One region of the Pelosinus sp. sgz500959 genome, then DNA from elsewhere that is predicted to be linked to it. Evidence: riboswitches for the same ligand, from Rfam matches in the RefSeq annotation. Region 1 holds a riboswitch; the other holds the start of a gene.

What was found. A riboswitch is a leader RNA that binds a small molecule or an ion and turns the genes downstream of it on or off. The one in region 1 is predicted to bind cobalamin.
Region 2: another riboswitch for cobalamin. It lies ahead of cobT (nicotinate-nucleotide--dimethylbenzimidazole phosphoribosyltransferase); the one in region 1 lies ahead of ACAN52_RS11120 (nicotinate-nucleotide--dimethylbenzimidazole phosphoribosyltransferase).

The regions. Positions count from the first base shown of each region.
Region 1 covers NZ_JBGJZL010000006.1:109,939-118,192, forward strand. Annotated here, with positions in the region: gene ACAN52_RS11110 (response regulator) at 1-938, opposite strand, end outside; gene ACAN52_RS11115 (PocR ligand-binding domain-containing protein) at 970-2,181, opposite strand; gene ACAN52_RS11120 (nicotinate-nucleotide--dimethylbenzimidazole phosphoribosyltransferase) at 2,315-3,349, opposite strand; cobalamin riboswitch at 3,548-3,747, opposite strand; gene ACAN52_RS11125 (histidine phosphatase family protein) at 3,894-4,502, opposite strand; gene cobS (adenosylcobinamide-GDP ribazoletransferase) at 4,534-5,271, opposite strand; gene ACAN52_RS11135 (iron-containing alcohol dehydrogenase) at 5,635-6,795, shown strand; gene ACAN52_RS11140 (EutN/CcmL family microcompartment protein) at 6,911-7,213, shown strand; gene ACAN52_RS11145 (magnesium transporter CorA family protein) at 7,244-8,194, shown strand.
Region 2 covers NZ_JBGJZL010000005.1:277,804-286,057, reverse strand. Annotated here, with positions in the region: gene ACAN52_RS10245 (3D domain-containing protein) at 1-757, shown strand, start outside; gene ACAN52_RS10240 (VOC family protein) at 808-1,215, opposite strand; gene ACAN52_RS10235 (methyl-accepting chemotaxis protein) at 1,484-2,341, opposite strand; gene ACAN52_RS10230 (methyl-accepting chemotaxis protein) at 2,535-4,514, opposite strand; gene cobT (nicotinate-nucleotide--dimethylbenzimidazole phosphoribosyltransferase) at 4,710-5,801, opposite strand; gene cobT (nicotinate-nucleotide--dimethylbenzimidazole phosphoribosyltransferase) at 5,826-6,893, opposite strand; cobalamin riboswitch at 6,998-7,183, opposite strand; gene ACAN52_RS10215 (DUF3369 domain-containing protein) at 7,265-8,254, opposite strand, start outside.

The sequences.
Region 1 (8,254 bases):
TAAGGTATATCTTCCACATGAATAATTTGGCTATCACCAATAAAGAACCGTTGCTGCTCAGCATTGATTGCTTCCAAGTAAGATTTATGCAATTCCAATGGATTATTATAATAACGACCAATGCCAATTCGAATGCTAATATTTAAAACATTAAGAATGGCTTCTCGTATCATTGTTGCGGTTTTATGCACATCATCTTTTATAAATTCAGGTGTGTAATTTTCTTTAAATCCTAATAAGATCACTAATTTATCGCTACTAAAAGGACTCACCAACCCTCGCTCATTCACAACATTACAAACTAATTGATAAATACGTTGCTTTAATATCTGTTTTTCTAGCTCTGTATCACTATCTGTAAGTTGCTTAAAATTTTCAACATCAATGACTAATGCGACGCCAAAATCAATTTTTATTCCTAGAAATCTTGATCTCTCTCGAAATTGTGCAATCTCTTTGATATTTCCTGAAATCAAATCATAAACAAAGGACATTTGGATAAAAGGGATGGCTTCTTCTACGCTTTTACGTAAACGGATTTCTTCCTCTTTCTTTGCTCTGGCCTCACCAATTTTCACTGTAATTCCTGACAGTACACGAATCAAATCATCAGGTCTTACAGGCTTTAACAAATATTGTGCAGCACCAATTGTAAGTGCCTCTTTTGCATAACTGAACTCTTCCATAGCGGTTAACATAATAATTACTGTGTCTGGGAGTAAATCACGTATCGCTTTTGCCGCTTCTAATCCATTGATACCTGGCATCCGAATATCCATGAGTACGATATCAGGTTTTTCACTTTCAGAAATGTGGATGGCACTCACGCCATCACCAGTCTCGCCAACTACTTGGATATTCGTTATATTCTTTTCTATAATAAACCGTAAAGCTTGTCTTTCTAATTGTTCATCTTCTGCAATCAATAGTTTATACATGAATGCCTCCTCCTTTTATTACTTTTTAAGGTCAACAGCGTGGAAAACGAATGTAGTTACTTGTTCCTTCACCGATTTTACTTTCGATTTGAAGACCGTATTCACTACCATAATAATGTTGAATCCGTTTATGAACATTAATAATTCCAAGACCAGTCGTCTCACCATGAGTTTTCAATTGCTTTTCAGCGCGGAAAATACTACGAATCCGCTCCATGGATACTCCAACTCCCGTATCGATCACACTAATTATAATCGTATCTCCCTCATAATATCCACGTACATGGATTGTTCCACCATTGACCTTTTTTTCAAGTCCATGAATAATCGCATTCTCAATCAGCGGTTGTAAGGTAAGGGCCGGAATGACTGTTGTCATAATTTGAGGATCTATATCAATATAGGATTGAATACGATCACCAAAGCGCATCTTTTGAATCATAAGATAATCTTTGACTGATTTGATTTCCTCTTCTAATGTTCTGAGTACGTCAATATCTCGCAAGTTATCACGCAATAAATCGGATAAAGCATATACAACTTCCTGGGTTCGACTTGCTCCCTCTAAAAGAGCTAACCTTGCTATCGTATTGAGGGTATTGAAGAGAAAATGTGGATTTACTTGCGCTTGCAGAGCTTTGAGTTCACTCGCACGTAAACTTGCTTCCAAATCAGCTTTTGCTTTTACTTCTTGTACAAGTTTTTTCTGCGCAAGATTTGAAGCACCGATTTCTACAATATAATTTGACATGATATAAATAAGATCGGCGGCAGCCGTAATTCTTTTTTCTGGTACAACTTCGACCACATCAAAAAGTTCTGACAACAGTTCTTTATCCATCTGGAAATCAGCTAAACAACGAAACATTTCTGCTTTCACATCATAGTCGTCTTGAGCCAAAATAACTTGTCCAGCAAGGAATGCACCAATGTATTGATCTTGAACAATAATAGGTGCTGCCAAATCAGTCAAACCAGCATGACAAGGATATACGGTGGGCTTTTTCTCACGATTCATTCGCCCACCGCGATCATCACAAGCAACACATCGCGCGTATCCTTCTGGATAAGTACGAATATATGTACAGAATTTTGTGAAATTACTAGGCCTAGTTATAGGATTTCCACCAACATCCACAATAACAGCAGCCAGGCCAGTCGCCTCTGAGAATTTATCTTGGATTTCTTGAAGAATATTGATATTAACAATTTGATCTAAGGATAATTGGCAAAGATCTTGCACTAGAGTACCCCCTCATAAAAATAGTTAATACTATCACTTTTTTGCTATTTTATATGAAGAGTATTAGATAATAAACTCACTAGTTCCTGCTAGAAGCAATATTTTACTACTTCATAGCAAATCATTACATGAATTACATAGCAACCCCATGATTGCTCTTTGTTTCACTCAAAACAAAATCAGAAAGTCTTGCCATATTCTGCATGGTATATAACATTGTTTTTAACATGGAAACCATGAGAACTGCGCCAGTTCCTTCGCCAAGAGCCATGTTACCCCGAATCATAACATCGTCCGCTAAAATATTACCAAGCATTAATGAATAAGCCATACCTGGTTCTTTAGACATATGAGAAGGAATCGCCTGTCTTTCAATATTAGCATTAATACGTGCTGCACACGCATAAGCAACAGCTGTAATAAAGCCATCAATTACAAACGGAATTCGCAAATTAGCACATTCAAGCATTCCGGCACAAATGGCAACAATATCGAAACCTCCTACACAACGCAGAATGTCCTCAACACCAATCATTTTTTCTTTATGACGTTCTACACCTTTGGCAACAACAGCTCTTTTTCTTTTGAGCACTTCATTATCATTGCCACTAGCACCATAACCAACAACAAACTCTGGTAACATTCCTGTTAAAGCATGGAGTACGGCCGATGAAGTTGTCGTATTACCAATACCCATTTCACCGAAAGATAACATATTATAGCCATCTTCAACAATGAGCTTATGAACCATATCTTTGCCAATTTGCCACGCTTGTTCAAACTCCTTATGAGTCATGGCTTCTTCACGAATAAAATTCTTCGTACCAAATGCCACTTTATGGTCAATACCTGAGACCCTAGTATCATTAACTCCAATGTCTACAACACCATAAGGAATGTTATTATAGCGGCAAAAACAACTGATTGTAGCTCCTCCAGCCATCATATTTTTAGCTTGTAAGTATGTAATTTCAGCTGGAAAATTAACGACTCCTTCTTCTACAACTCCATTATCAGCGGCAAAAATTAAATGATATGGCTTAAGTTCTGCAGAGATTGTTCCCCAAGATAATAAAACTTTTTTCAAATGTTTTTCCAGTAATCCTAAGCTGCCACTAGGTTTAGCTGCCCCTTCAATTAACTCGTCAACACTTTTTTCAAAATCCATCATATACATCTCCTCATTTTTGAAATCCATACTTCATAGAAAACTGAGTATACGCCTACACCTGAGTTGCCCTTGCTTAGAACCAAGAAAGTAATTTACTTTCTTGGTTCTGTAAATAAATAAAAATAACCCAGCCCAAAAGGCCAGGTTATTTTATAAAAAAAACCTATCCTTCTGGCATTACCCCTTACGCGGAGGTAGATGACAGCCATAACAGGCAGGTCTCCTGGCTTACGGATCATGAATACGTCTTCGCCTTCCTGGTTTCCCAGTGGCATATGAAAGAGTATCTCCCCGATTACAGTGGCGCGACCGCGTCGTTTCAGGATCTTTACATCCTTTCCGATCTTCCCTATTCTCCTCTCTTGACGAGAGGCACCTGTTTGGTGGCAATTTATTTAGTTGTCACATACCTTCTACAACAAAATTTCTTCTCCTGCGCAGGAATGATGAGTCGGCAATATATTAAAGTAGCTAGTAATAAAAATCCTATTTTATTCGTATTAGATGAATTCAATTAAAGATTCAATCCATTTTGTATCTATCATCCATTTAAATGATAAGTATCATTGACTAAAGATACGATCTTACTCGTCTCAAAATATTCAATAATGTTAATAGCAGTACTATCTTGCCGCAGTGACCACATATTCTCAACGGCAAGCCCTAATGCATCACATAAGAGTACACGCATAGTCCCACCATGGGAAACAAGAACAATAGTTTCTTCAGGATGATTGGCAATGCATTTTGAAAGTCCTAGAGTTGTACGTTTTTGTACATCATAAAAACTTTCTCCTTTTGGTATACAAGTTGATCCTGGCTTAGAATATATAGCTGACAATAATTCTGACCAGTCTACCATAATCTCCTCGTAAGTTAAACCCTCCCATAAACCAAAATTAACTTCTCGAAAATCTGGAAAAAGTGAAGGTTGTAGCGAGTGCTCCTTGCCAATGATTTCTGCAGTTTGAACTGCACGTAGTAAATCACTGCTATAGATTGCACTAATACTTTCTTTCGCTAATCGCCGAGCTACCATCCCAGCTTGCTGTAAACCTTTTTCATTTAAAGGAATATCACTATGTCCTTGGTATCGTTTAGAATGATTCCAAGAAGTTTCACCGTGTCTTACAAAGATAACTTTCGTCAAAATAACCACTCCTATATCAATTGAATTAAATTCAAGGAATAAAGACAAGCAAAGCTACAATTTCAGTTAATTCAATAATAGCGCCGTATACATCTCCAGTTAAACCACCTAGTTTCTTACTCACATATTGGCAAAAAACAAAGGACATGGCAATACCAAGGACTCCACTCATCATCGCTACTTTCCCTAGGGGAACTAATAATACTATTGCAGAAATCCCCGCCACATACAAGGTTTGACGATGGGAACAGTCATAAAAAACCTTCCCTAAACCATTGGCCCTTGCATATGGATAAAGAGTAATGCCAATGACAACTGCAATCCTCCCTACAATGGGCATTACAAGTAAGGCATAAGGAAGAATCATAGGTTCAATATCCATAATTAAGGAATATTTAACTAAAATCAGCAGGCTAAAAGCCATGGCTCCAAAAGCACCAACCCTGCTGTCTTTCATAATTTCTAACATTCGTTCCCGAGGTCTTCCTGAGAAAACCCCATCAACTGTGTCCATTAAGCCATCACAATGTAATCCTCCTGTTAAAAAGATTTCAATGATAACAACCCCGATTGCCATTGCATGAATTGGTACTTTTCCGCCTCCCAAATATTGCACTATATAGACAAATCCAAACAATAGTAATCCAATGATACCACCGATAATAGGAAAAAACTTCACACTACGACCAAAACTCTCCGTAGACCATTCAGATTGACTCACAATAGGGATACGTGTCAAAAATTGAAAACCTGTAATAAAATCCTTCATTCCATTCTTGAGCAATTGTCCCACCTCTTTTACCTGCATAATCACATTTGTTTTGTATAAAGACTTCAATCCTTCGTTTTCAATCAAAAAATATTTTATTTTCTGATTTCTCTATAAAACCATTCATGATCATAAAGTTTCTTTCCTGCTCCTTGAACATAACTCGGCAAGATATTAACGTAACATGTTAATATCATTCTACCTTTCCTTGGAATACGATCTGGCTGTACAAAAGATGAATTCTCAAGTTACCTTTTATGCTTTTATTGCTAACCTTGTAAAAGGAGTACAAATATCTCTTGTTGAAATAGACTGACAATGTTATGGTGTTAAGTAACATCTGATAAAAGGGGACGGTCAGCTATGAATAAAAAAACCTATGAATATTTCATGACGCCCATCAGTATCCTAGGCGTTAATTGTCTTGAGCAAATTGTAACATATATCAAACCTATGGCTTTTCGCAAGGCTCTCATCGTAAGCGATAAATTTTTGGTCGAAAGTAATTTAATTCAAAAATTGACTAGCCTTCTATCAAATTCCGGTATATTTTTTATTATTTATGATAATGTCTCACCAAATCCAACTGTTGATCAAGTGGATTATGGGTTAAAACTCTTTCAAGATAACGGCTGTGATTTTCTAATTTCTTTTGGCGGCGGTTCACCTCACGATTGTGCTAAAGCCATTGCACTTCTAGCAACAAATGGAGGTGACATTAGAAACTACGTAGGTCTTAACAAGTCAAAGAGAGCTTCTGCACCTCTGATTGCTGTTAATACTACGGCTGGTACTGGTAGTGAGTTAACAAGATTTTGTGTCATTACAGATACTGAGCGGCATATGAAAATGACAATTACTGATTGGCACGTCACCCCTATTATTGCTGTAAACGATGCCGAATTGATGATTGACATGCCACCTAGTCTTACGGCTGCAACGGGCATCGATGCCTTGACTCATGCTGTCGAAGCCTACGTCTCAACCAATGCAACCCCAGTTACAGACTGCAAATCATTAAAGGCCATTGAGCTCATCGTGAAATATTTAAAACCAGCTGTAAAAAATGGCAAGGATATTGAGGCAAGAGAGATGATGGTTTATGCAGAATATCTGGCTGGTATTGCTTTCAATAATGCCAGTCTAGGATATGTACATGCACTGGCTCATCAACTCGGTGGATTTTATAATTTGCCCCATGGTTTGGCAAATGCTCTCATGCTACCTGCTGTTGCTGAATTTAACCTTTCTAGTGTTCCAGATAAATATGCCGATATTGCGAAAGTACTCGGTAAGGATATAACTGGTCTTTCCTTAGAATGTGCTGGTAAAATGGCAATTGATACCATTAGAGAACTCATTAGTGACCTAGGAATCCTTCAAAATCTCTCTAAAGTTCGTGGCTTTAAACCCGAAGATATTCCGACGTTGGCCGAGAATGCTCTGAAAGATGTATGCGCTTTAACGAACCCTCGTCAAGGCACCCAACAGGAAATCGAGAGTATTTTTATAAAAGTTCTTTAACAAAGTACAAACACAAAAATATGATATAACCTCACAAGATAATACAAAGGGAATCCTCTGCCTCTAGTCAAACAAGATATATGATCATCGTATAAGAATAACAGGGGGTATTTCCATGTGGCTTGGCAAAGTAGTCGGAACGGTAGTAGCGCCTACTAAGAATCAAACTCTTGTAGGTAGTAAGCTATTAGTCGTACAACCTTTAAACTTGGATGGCATGAATACAATTAGCCTACAAGTTGCTGTCGATACAATTGGAGCAGGAAACGGAGATACAGTACTAATCTCAACAGGAAGTTCTGCTCGTCATATTATGGGAAATGATGATAGTGCCGTTGATGCAGCCATCGTTGGAATTGTGGAGAACATCGATCTGGAAGGAATTTCAAAAGCCCAGTATTGGGTACAAAAAGGCTAAAGAAAAACTGGGCTCAATAAGGAGATTCTTATGATAACAGCATATAAAACACTACAAAATCAACTTGAAGAAGTATCATGGGATTCTTCATTAAAAGGTGCTTGGATAAAATTAATTGATCCAACACCTGAAGAAATCCTCCAACTAGCAACTACAGCTGAAATACCAGAATATTTTTTTCGTTTTGCTGTTGATGAAGATGATTGCCCTAGAATTATTCTAGGAAAAAAATGCATCCTTGCGATTATCAATGTACCAATATCTCAAGGGGATGATCGCTATGAAACTAGGCCTCTTAGTATTATTTTAACACCTGATTTAACCATAACAATTAGCGAAGAATTAATACAAGTTATCCCAGATCTTGCTGAAGGCAGCCGTTTCTTATTTGATACAACAAAGCGGACCCAATTCTTCTTTCAAATCTTATATCATGCCGACACGATTTTTTTAAAGTATATTCGCCATATCCGCCGGCGAACAAACGAGATTGAAATTTGCCTACGAAAATCAACAAATAACCAAGAAGTATTCCAACTTCTTGACTTAGAAAAAGGCCTCACCTACTTTACAGCAGCCCTGCGCGGCAATGTGATTGTAGCTGAAACAATTCTTCGTATGCGTTCTGACCCACAAATGCGTTACTTACTGCAAATGCATGAAGAGGATGAGGATGTTCTGGAAAGTGTAATTATCGAAAATAAACGAGCCCTCGAGCTAGTTCAGACTTATAGTGAAATACTCAGCAGTATGATGGATGCATTTTCCTCCGTCATCAATAATAACTTAAATCACATTATGAAATTTTTGGCTTCTATCACCATTGTCGTATCAATTCCTACTATGATTTCAAGTTTTTGGAGTATGACGTTAACAGTCCCTTGGCAAGGAACAGAAATTGGATTTTGGATTGTTTTGATGATAGCCCTGTTTGCCAGCTCTGCCGTTGGCATTGTCCTACGTAAAAAAGGAATGTTCTAATTATCTCACTTTATGAACCACCAACTTGAACTGCACCCCCAAAGTTAGACAGTATGATAT
Region 2 (8,254 bases), on a different contig from region 1:
TGGAAACAATCCAACAGAGCCAACTACAGAAGTTAAGCCGGAACCAACTAAAGAAGTTAAACCTGAAAACAATCCAACAGAGCCAACTACAGAAGTTAAGCCGGAACCAACTGAAGAAGTTAAACCTGAAAACAATCCAACAGAGCCAACTACAGAAGTTAAGCCGGAACCAACTGAAGAAGTTAAACCTGAAAACAATCCAACAGAGCCAACTACAGAAGTTAAGCCGGAACCAACTGAAGAAGTTAAACCTGAAAACAATCCAACAGAGCCAACTACAGAAGTTAAGCCGGAACCAACTGAAGAAGCTAAACCTGAAAACAATCCAACAGAGCCAACTACGGAAGTTAAGCCTGAACCAACGGAAGAAGTTAAACCTTCCCCTCCTAGTGAATCTCCTATTGCAACAAAACCATCATCAGGTACTCCACCAACACAATATAAACAAGTACTCGATATCTCCGCAACTGCTTATGCTCCAGGTCCTCATGACAATGATCAATGGGGCAACAAGACTTATATCGGCAGCCAAGTTCGTCCTGGTATTATTGCCGTTGATCCTAAAGTCATTCCTCTCGGTTCACGTGTATATATCGAATATCCTGACGGTCATGGCGAGTATGCAATCGCAGAAGATACAGGCGGAGCCATTAAAGGTAATCGCGTTGATATTGCGAAATGGACTGTTAATGAAGCAAAAGACTTTGGTATTCAAAAAGTTAAAGTCTATGTTGTAAATACACCCGAAAAAGTCTAATAAAAATAAGCCGAAATCCTTATATTATACAAGGATTTCGGCTTACTGAATTACTTTTTAAAAGCATCATAAACTTGTTTATACTCTGGAGTTGGTAAGATTGCTTTATAAATATAAACGTGGATACCATTAGGATCATTAATCACAAAACTTCTTTCTCCCCATGGCTTATCTTGCATTTCTTGATAAATATGCAATCCTTCTGCTTTTAAACGGTCATATTCAGCATCAACATCATCAACTTCAAATGAAATAATTAAACCTTTACCATTAAAAAATTCCCCTTCTTCTCGTTGTGGTAAGGTAAAGCTGATACCGCTTGCTAAATCCCTTGCAATTAGCTCTATATACCAGTCACTTTCATACAATAATTGAAAATCAAAATGTTCCATATAAAAATTTTTAGACTCTTGCAGCTTATTGGTACTAATGGTTGCATCAACTCGTTTTATTTTCATAAAAACCCTCTCCTCTAACTAAATAGAAAAATTAATTCTTGTAAAATAATTAAAACCTTTTACAAGCATTATAAAAACGAAAAATCATTCTATATAAATTATATTACTTATTCAACGTTTTATACTAAAATCCTCCAAGAAATATAAGAAAAGACTTGGCTTGTGCTAAGTCCTCAGACGCAGGCAGAAGCCTTAGTCGTTCTTACTTGGAATCAAGAAAGTGTTATACTTTCTGATTCCGTTAGAAAAGACTTAGCTTACATCAAACCTAAGCTCTATCAGCGAGATCTAAAAGACGTTGACTCACTCGACGAAGTCCTTCTACCATCTGAGCAATACTTTGTGTTGACTTTGCCTGTTCTTGTAAAATACTGCTATTTTCTTTGGCACCATCGATAACCTTATTCACAGAACCTTTCAGTTTTTTTAATTGATTTTCGATGGCTGTAGCCGATTGGTTACTTTCACCAGAAAGTTTTCTCACTTCTTCGGCTACAACAGAAAATCCTCTGCCTTGTTCGCCTGCGCGGGCAGCCTCAATCGCTGCATTAAGACCAAGAAGGTTTGTTTGACTTGCAATTTTCCGAATCACTCCAAGTATTTCTGAAGTACTATTAATTCCATCAGCAGCTTCTTTCGTCATGGTCGCTGATTCAATATCAGCTGAAGCCAATTTTTGTGATGCGATGGTTAATTCTCCAGTAGCAATCGAAGTTTGTTCTATCGCATTAGACATTTCATTCACACAAATCCGTACTTCCCTTGCCGTTTCCTGCTCATGAAGTCTTCCAACAATCCAACCAGCAGCAAGTTGTGCGATCGGTTCAACAATTCTAATTTCTCCCGCAATACCGAAAGTACCAACAGTCATTTTTCCATCCTGAATAGCAAGGTTAACTCCTGCTTTCATTTTATTACCTGATCGAATGACTTCTTCATCAGTAACTACAATACGATGAATCCCTTCTTCTTGTATTTTTTTTGAGCCTGCATGTATAACTCCCAACCTACTCCGAGCAGAATCAGCAATGATGACTGCAGCAGTATCACAAACAATCGTATGGTAATTGGTCCTTTCATATATAAAGTCAACGATATCAGTAGCGATTTTCCCATCAATAATCATAAAAATCTCTCCTATATAAAACATTTCTTTATTCGATGACCAAGCCTTCTTTAACCCTATATTGAATTATTTCCTGTCTCAGCCAATAATTCCTGCACAAAGCGTCTTATGTTATAATTTTTTATTCATTTTCGATATCAAAAGACGCTCTTTATCCGAGTTGATAAACAGCGTCTTTTGCTTTATGCAATGACTAAATTTGAAATTTGCCTACGATCTCTTGAAGTTTTTGTGCCATTTCGGCAAGATGTTGGCTAGAAGAAGCAATCTCTTCCATAGAGGCTGCTTGCTCCTCCGTGGCGGCAGATACAGTCTCAGCTTCATCTGCGACTCTTTTACTCAAATCATTGATTACATCTACAGCTGAAACAATTTGTTGTCCGCCCTGATTCATCTGCTGCATCGAATTCGAAATATCAATCACTTGCTTTGAGACTTGTTCTACCATTTGCGCAATTTCACGAAATGCAATACCAGCAGTATTAACAGTCTCAGTTCCAAGGCTTACTTCACGGGTACCATCATTCATAGAAACAACAGCCTTTTCCGTATCCCCTTGTATTTCACCAATAAGATTAGCAATTTGTTTTGTAGCTTCCTGTGATTGCTCAGCTAATTTACGAACTTCTTCTGCAACTACCGCAAAACCACGTCCTTGTTCTCCTGCGCGCGCTGCTTCAATCGCCGCATTCAAAGCTAATAAATTAGTTTGACCTGCTATCCCTGAGATTGTATCTATAATCTGTCCAATTTCTTTTGACCTTTCACCTAAATTAGCAATAACCTTAGCAGAAGTATTAACAGTTTGTTCAATAAGGCCCATCTGATGAATGGCGCGTTCAATAGAAATCCCACTGTCTTTAGCTTTATCAACAACTTGTGAGGCCTTTGTGACAGCATGATTAGCACCATCAGACACCTGCTGTATTCCTGTTAACATTTTTTGTACTACATTCCCTGTATTTTCTACTCCATTCAGTTGGTCTTTAGCCCCGTGATGAATATGCATAATAGATCCAGCCACTTGATTTGTAGCTTGAGATGATTCCTGAGAACTCGCAGTCAACTCTTCTGAAGAAGCTGCTAACTGCTCCGAACTCGTATGAACTTGCATAATAAGCTCGCGTAAATTGTGTACCATTTTATTAAACCCTTGGGCGAGTATAGCAATTTCATCCTTCCCATTTACATTAGCCTGTACTGTAAGGTCTCCAGCAGCAACCATTTGAACTTCACGAGCCAATACTTCTAAAGGATTGGTAATTCGCTTCACAGTCGCAAAGGTAATTCCAATCACAATGAAAATTGCCACTACTGCAATAATAGAAAATAGCCATCTTAAATGAACAAGAGGTGTATACACAATATCTTCAGGTACACTAATTGCTAAAATCCATCCTGTCGACGGTACTTTTTTATAAACCATCAATAAATCTTTACCATCATAAGTGTATGTATTAAAACCTTCATTTTTTTGAAGCATTTCTTTAAATAGAGGAGATAAACTTTTTATTTTTTCTACTTCTAGAACATTTTTAGACACCATCTCCGCATCTGGATGAGCGAGTACAACACCTTTGGCATCCAGTAAATATGCATATCCAGCGCCCTGCAAATTAATTTTTTTTACATTCTCAACCAGTGTTTGTAACAACATATCTGCAGCGATAACTCCTCGAATTTGCCCTGAAGTTGTTTTAATCGGCAGTGCAACAGATACCGCCATTTGTTTCGTGACTAAATCTAAATAGGGTTCTGTAAAAATCAACTTACCTTGTTGTGTTGCATCTTTATACCATTCACGCACCCTAGGATCATAATCTGCAGGAGGTGTCCATCCACTTCCATCTACCATTTTACCTTGTACAGAACCAAAATAGACATCGGAGAATTCTTTATCCACAGTCCTATATCCAGCTACCATGGGTACTGTTATTTCCCCTTCACTAAATGTACTCTGTATTGTACCCGCCGTTATTTCAATCATTTTTCCTTTACTGAGCAACCATCCATCAAGTTTATTTACATGAGAGTCGATATTCGCCTTCATTTCTTGCTGAATGCCTTTAGTAACTTGTTCTTTCGTAAAAATATATCCAGCAAGTGATGACACCAAGAGAATCACTGCAGATAATAATGAAAAAATCAATGTTAATTTGACCTTTAAATTCATTTCCTTGTTCCCCTTTCAAAAATAGATCTCGATTGATTCATCTGCCACAATTCGACAAATAAATTCCTAATACCTCCTTCTGACAAGTATAGAATATAAAAATATGATTGACGATAACAAGCAGGGATAAGATAGATCTGCTATCTTATCCCTGCTCAATGAACAATCTCAATATCGTTTTCTTACTCTATTTGATTACTCTCTGACATTTTTATCTTGCTTCAAAGCACCTGGACCATCTTGTGCAACAGCAACTTCAGCTTCACCAAAAGTTTTCATATCATTGATTACATGTAAAGATGCATTGATTAAAGACATACCAAGAGCTGCTCCTGTTCCTTCACCTAAATGCATATCAAGATGTAAATATCCTGGTATCTCCATAAGATCTAAAGCCACTTTATGTGCTGGTTCTACTGCAAAATGGGATGCTACTAGATAGTCTTTCACTTGAGGAGCAATTTTCATAGCAATCAGAGCTGCTGCGCTCGTTGCAAGACCATCAAGTACAACAGCTACACCACCTGAAGCTGCGCCCAATATAACACCTACCAAACCGGCAATCTCAAAACCACCTATTTTACTCACTACATCAAGAGCATCTTGTGGATCTGGTTGATTAATCGCAAGAGCTGTGTTAAGAATATCAATCCTCTTACTAAGAAGTTCTGGAGTGATACCTGTACCAAGTCCTATAAGCTCATTTATCTTCTTCGAACTATAGCATGCAATGATTCCTACACTTGGAAGGGTATTACCAATTCCGATAGCACCTAATCCTAAAATTTGGCATCCTTTGTTTATTTGTTCTTGGGCAATGCGGATACCAGCAGAAATGGCAGCACTCCCTTCGTCTCGGGTCATCGCTGATCCTTGAGTGATGTTTTTTGTACCATAGGCAATTTTTTCATGACATAAATTCGGACAAACAGATAAATTCGCCTCTACTCCCATATCAACTAAAACAAGCTGTGCACCAACGTGTTCAGCAAATACATTGATCGCAGCCCCTCCATGACAAGAATTGATCATCATCTCTGCTGTCACCGTTTTAGAGTAAGTGCTTACTCCCTCATCATTGATACCATGATCTCCTGCCATGAGAATGATGCCTTTTTTTAACATTTTAGGTTTATGTTGACCAGTAATACCTGCCATTTGACGCGCAATATGCTCAAAAGAATGTAGACTACCAAGGGGTTTAGTCAGGTTATCTAATCGGAGTTGACATTTTGCCATTGCAGTTTCATCTAATGGTTTTATCAGAGATATTATATTTTCGAACATGAGTCTATCCTCCTACGATCATTATTATTGTTGAGACATCATCCTTGATACTCCAGCGTCTTCAAAATTTTTCATTTTTTTCAGCATTTTACTCCCTACTGTAAGCATATCCATCACCATGGATGCACCAATTGCTTCTCCTAAACAGACCCCCATATTAAGACATGCCTCTAGCTTCAAAACACCTAAGGCAATTACATGTGCTGGTTCACCCGACAAATGAGATGCAAACATATATTCTTTGCACATCGGTTCAATAGCATTGGCAATGAGTGCGGCTGCCGTAGTGTTAAGGCCATCAATCACGACCCCGCATCGATTTGCTGCACAACCAAGAACGACACCTGCTAACCCACCAATTTCAAAACCACCAACTTTTGCTAATACATCAATTCCATCTTTAGGGTTTGGTTGATTCATTTCTAGACCGCGACGAACAACATTAATTTTTACTTCCAGCCGACTATCTGATATTCCTGTCCCTCTTCCTGTCACTTGTTCTGGGGTCAGTCCTGTAAAAGCAGCCACAATGGCAGCACTTGAGGTGGTATTACCAATTCCCATTTCCCCAAGACTAAAACATGTATAACCTTGCTTAACTTTCTCATTTACAATTTCAATGCCTGCTTCAATAGCTTGTATAGCCTGAGCACGGGTCATAGCTGGACCTTGAGTAAAGTCTTGAGTACCATAGGCAACTTTCCGATGTAAAAGTCCTGGGACATGAGATAGATCACCAGCGATTCCCATATCTGCGACTACCATATCAGCACCACAAAAATTGGCAAAAGCATTTGCACTACCACCTTTTGAGATCAGATAATTCGCTGTCATTTGCAGTGTTGTCTCTATTGGATAGGCACTGATGCCTAGTGTAGCCACACCATGGTCTGCTGATGTGATTACCATACAATGCTTTGGCACATCAGGTTGAGTTTTCCCAATAATCCCTGCATATTGTCTTACCATATTTTCTAATCGTCCAAGACTTCCTTTGGGTTTTGTTAGATTATCTAATCTAGTTTGCACCTTGGACATGATATCTTTGTCTAGATCACTAATTTTCAGCAATGTTTCTTCTAATAAACTCATCTTAACCCTCCACTTTTCAAAGTAAACTTAATATTTCCCGGGAAAATGTTAAAAAGAAGGTTTTTAGGGATTATCAATCCAAAAAAACCTTCTTTTCCATGAAGATCATAAAACAGTATAAAGGTAGGTCTCCTGGCTCCCGAATCATCGACAACTTACACCTTCCCCTTAATGAGTGGTTTTGTAAGGTCTCTTCAGTACAGTGGCGGGCCCGCGCTTATGCATGTTTTACCATGCTCAGACTTCCCTATTATCCCCCAACTGGGGGCACCTTAACCGTATTGTATGCAATTGCAATTATTATATCAACCACTCATAGCATCGTCAAGCCAATAATGTGAAAAAAATAGCGATATCAATTCAATCAAACTTTATAAATAGCAATCATCAGCAAATTTTTCTCTTATTGCTAATATATCATCAAAGTTAGCAAAAAATAAGTCTACCAATACAGGGTCAAATTGCCCCCCTTTATTTTCTTGAAAATATTCGGTAATATCCTCTAAACTCCAAGCTTTTTTATAAACTCGATCACAAGCTAACGCATCAAATACATCTGCAATGGCTGTTATTCTTGCAAAAATATGAATCTCATCCCCTCGTAAACCATCGGGATATCCTGTTCCATCATAGCGTTCATGATGTTCTTTGGCAATAATAGCAGCAGCTCTTAACATTGTGAGTTCTGAGCCTTTCAACATATCGTGCCCAATCATTGAATGCATCTTTATAATATCAAACTCAGTCGCTGTCAATTTAGCCGGTTTATTTAAAATTCCATCGGATATACCTAGTTTTCCAAGATCATGCATGGGTGCTGCTAGGTGAAGCATATCCAATTCTTTTTCTGATAACCCATATTTTTCTCCTAATAATTTAGCGTATTCAGCTACCCGTCGTACGTGATTACCCGTTTCTTTTGATCGAGTTTCAGCTACCTCTGCTAATCGGAAAAACACTTCCCGTTGGGTATCATACATTTCTAAATGTAATTTCAAATTTTCGAAAGCTGAAGATACATTTAGACAAAAAATATCTAAAAGACGCCGATCAAGTTCACTGATTTTTTGATCGCCTTCCATATAAATTAAATAATCATGTTTATCCGCACTATTCCAATAGAGTATAAAATAATCATCAAAAAACATGCTTGCTTTTTCATGCAGTACATCATCGATTTTATTTTGTACATCCGCAGATAATTTTTCTTCAATATTGGTTTCAAAATCACCTGTAGCAGCTAAAATATTGAGTGATCCATCTTTCTTGCAAGTGGCAGCAAAGCTCGATACTCTTAAATATAAGCTACTTTTATTTAACTTCAACATAGCAATTAACTGCATCAATACACCTGTGGCAAA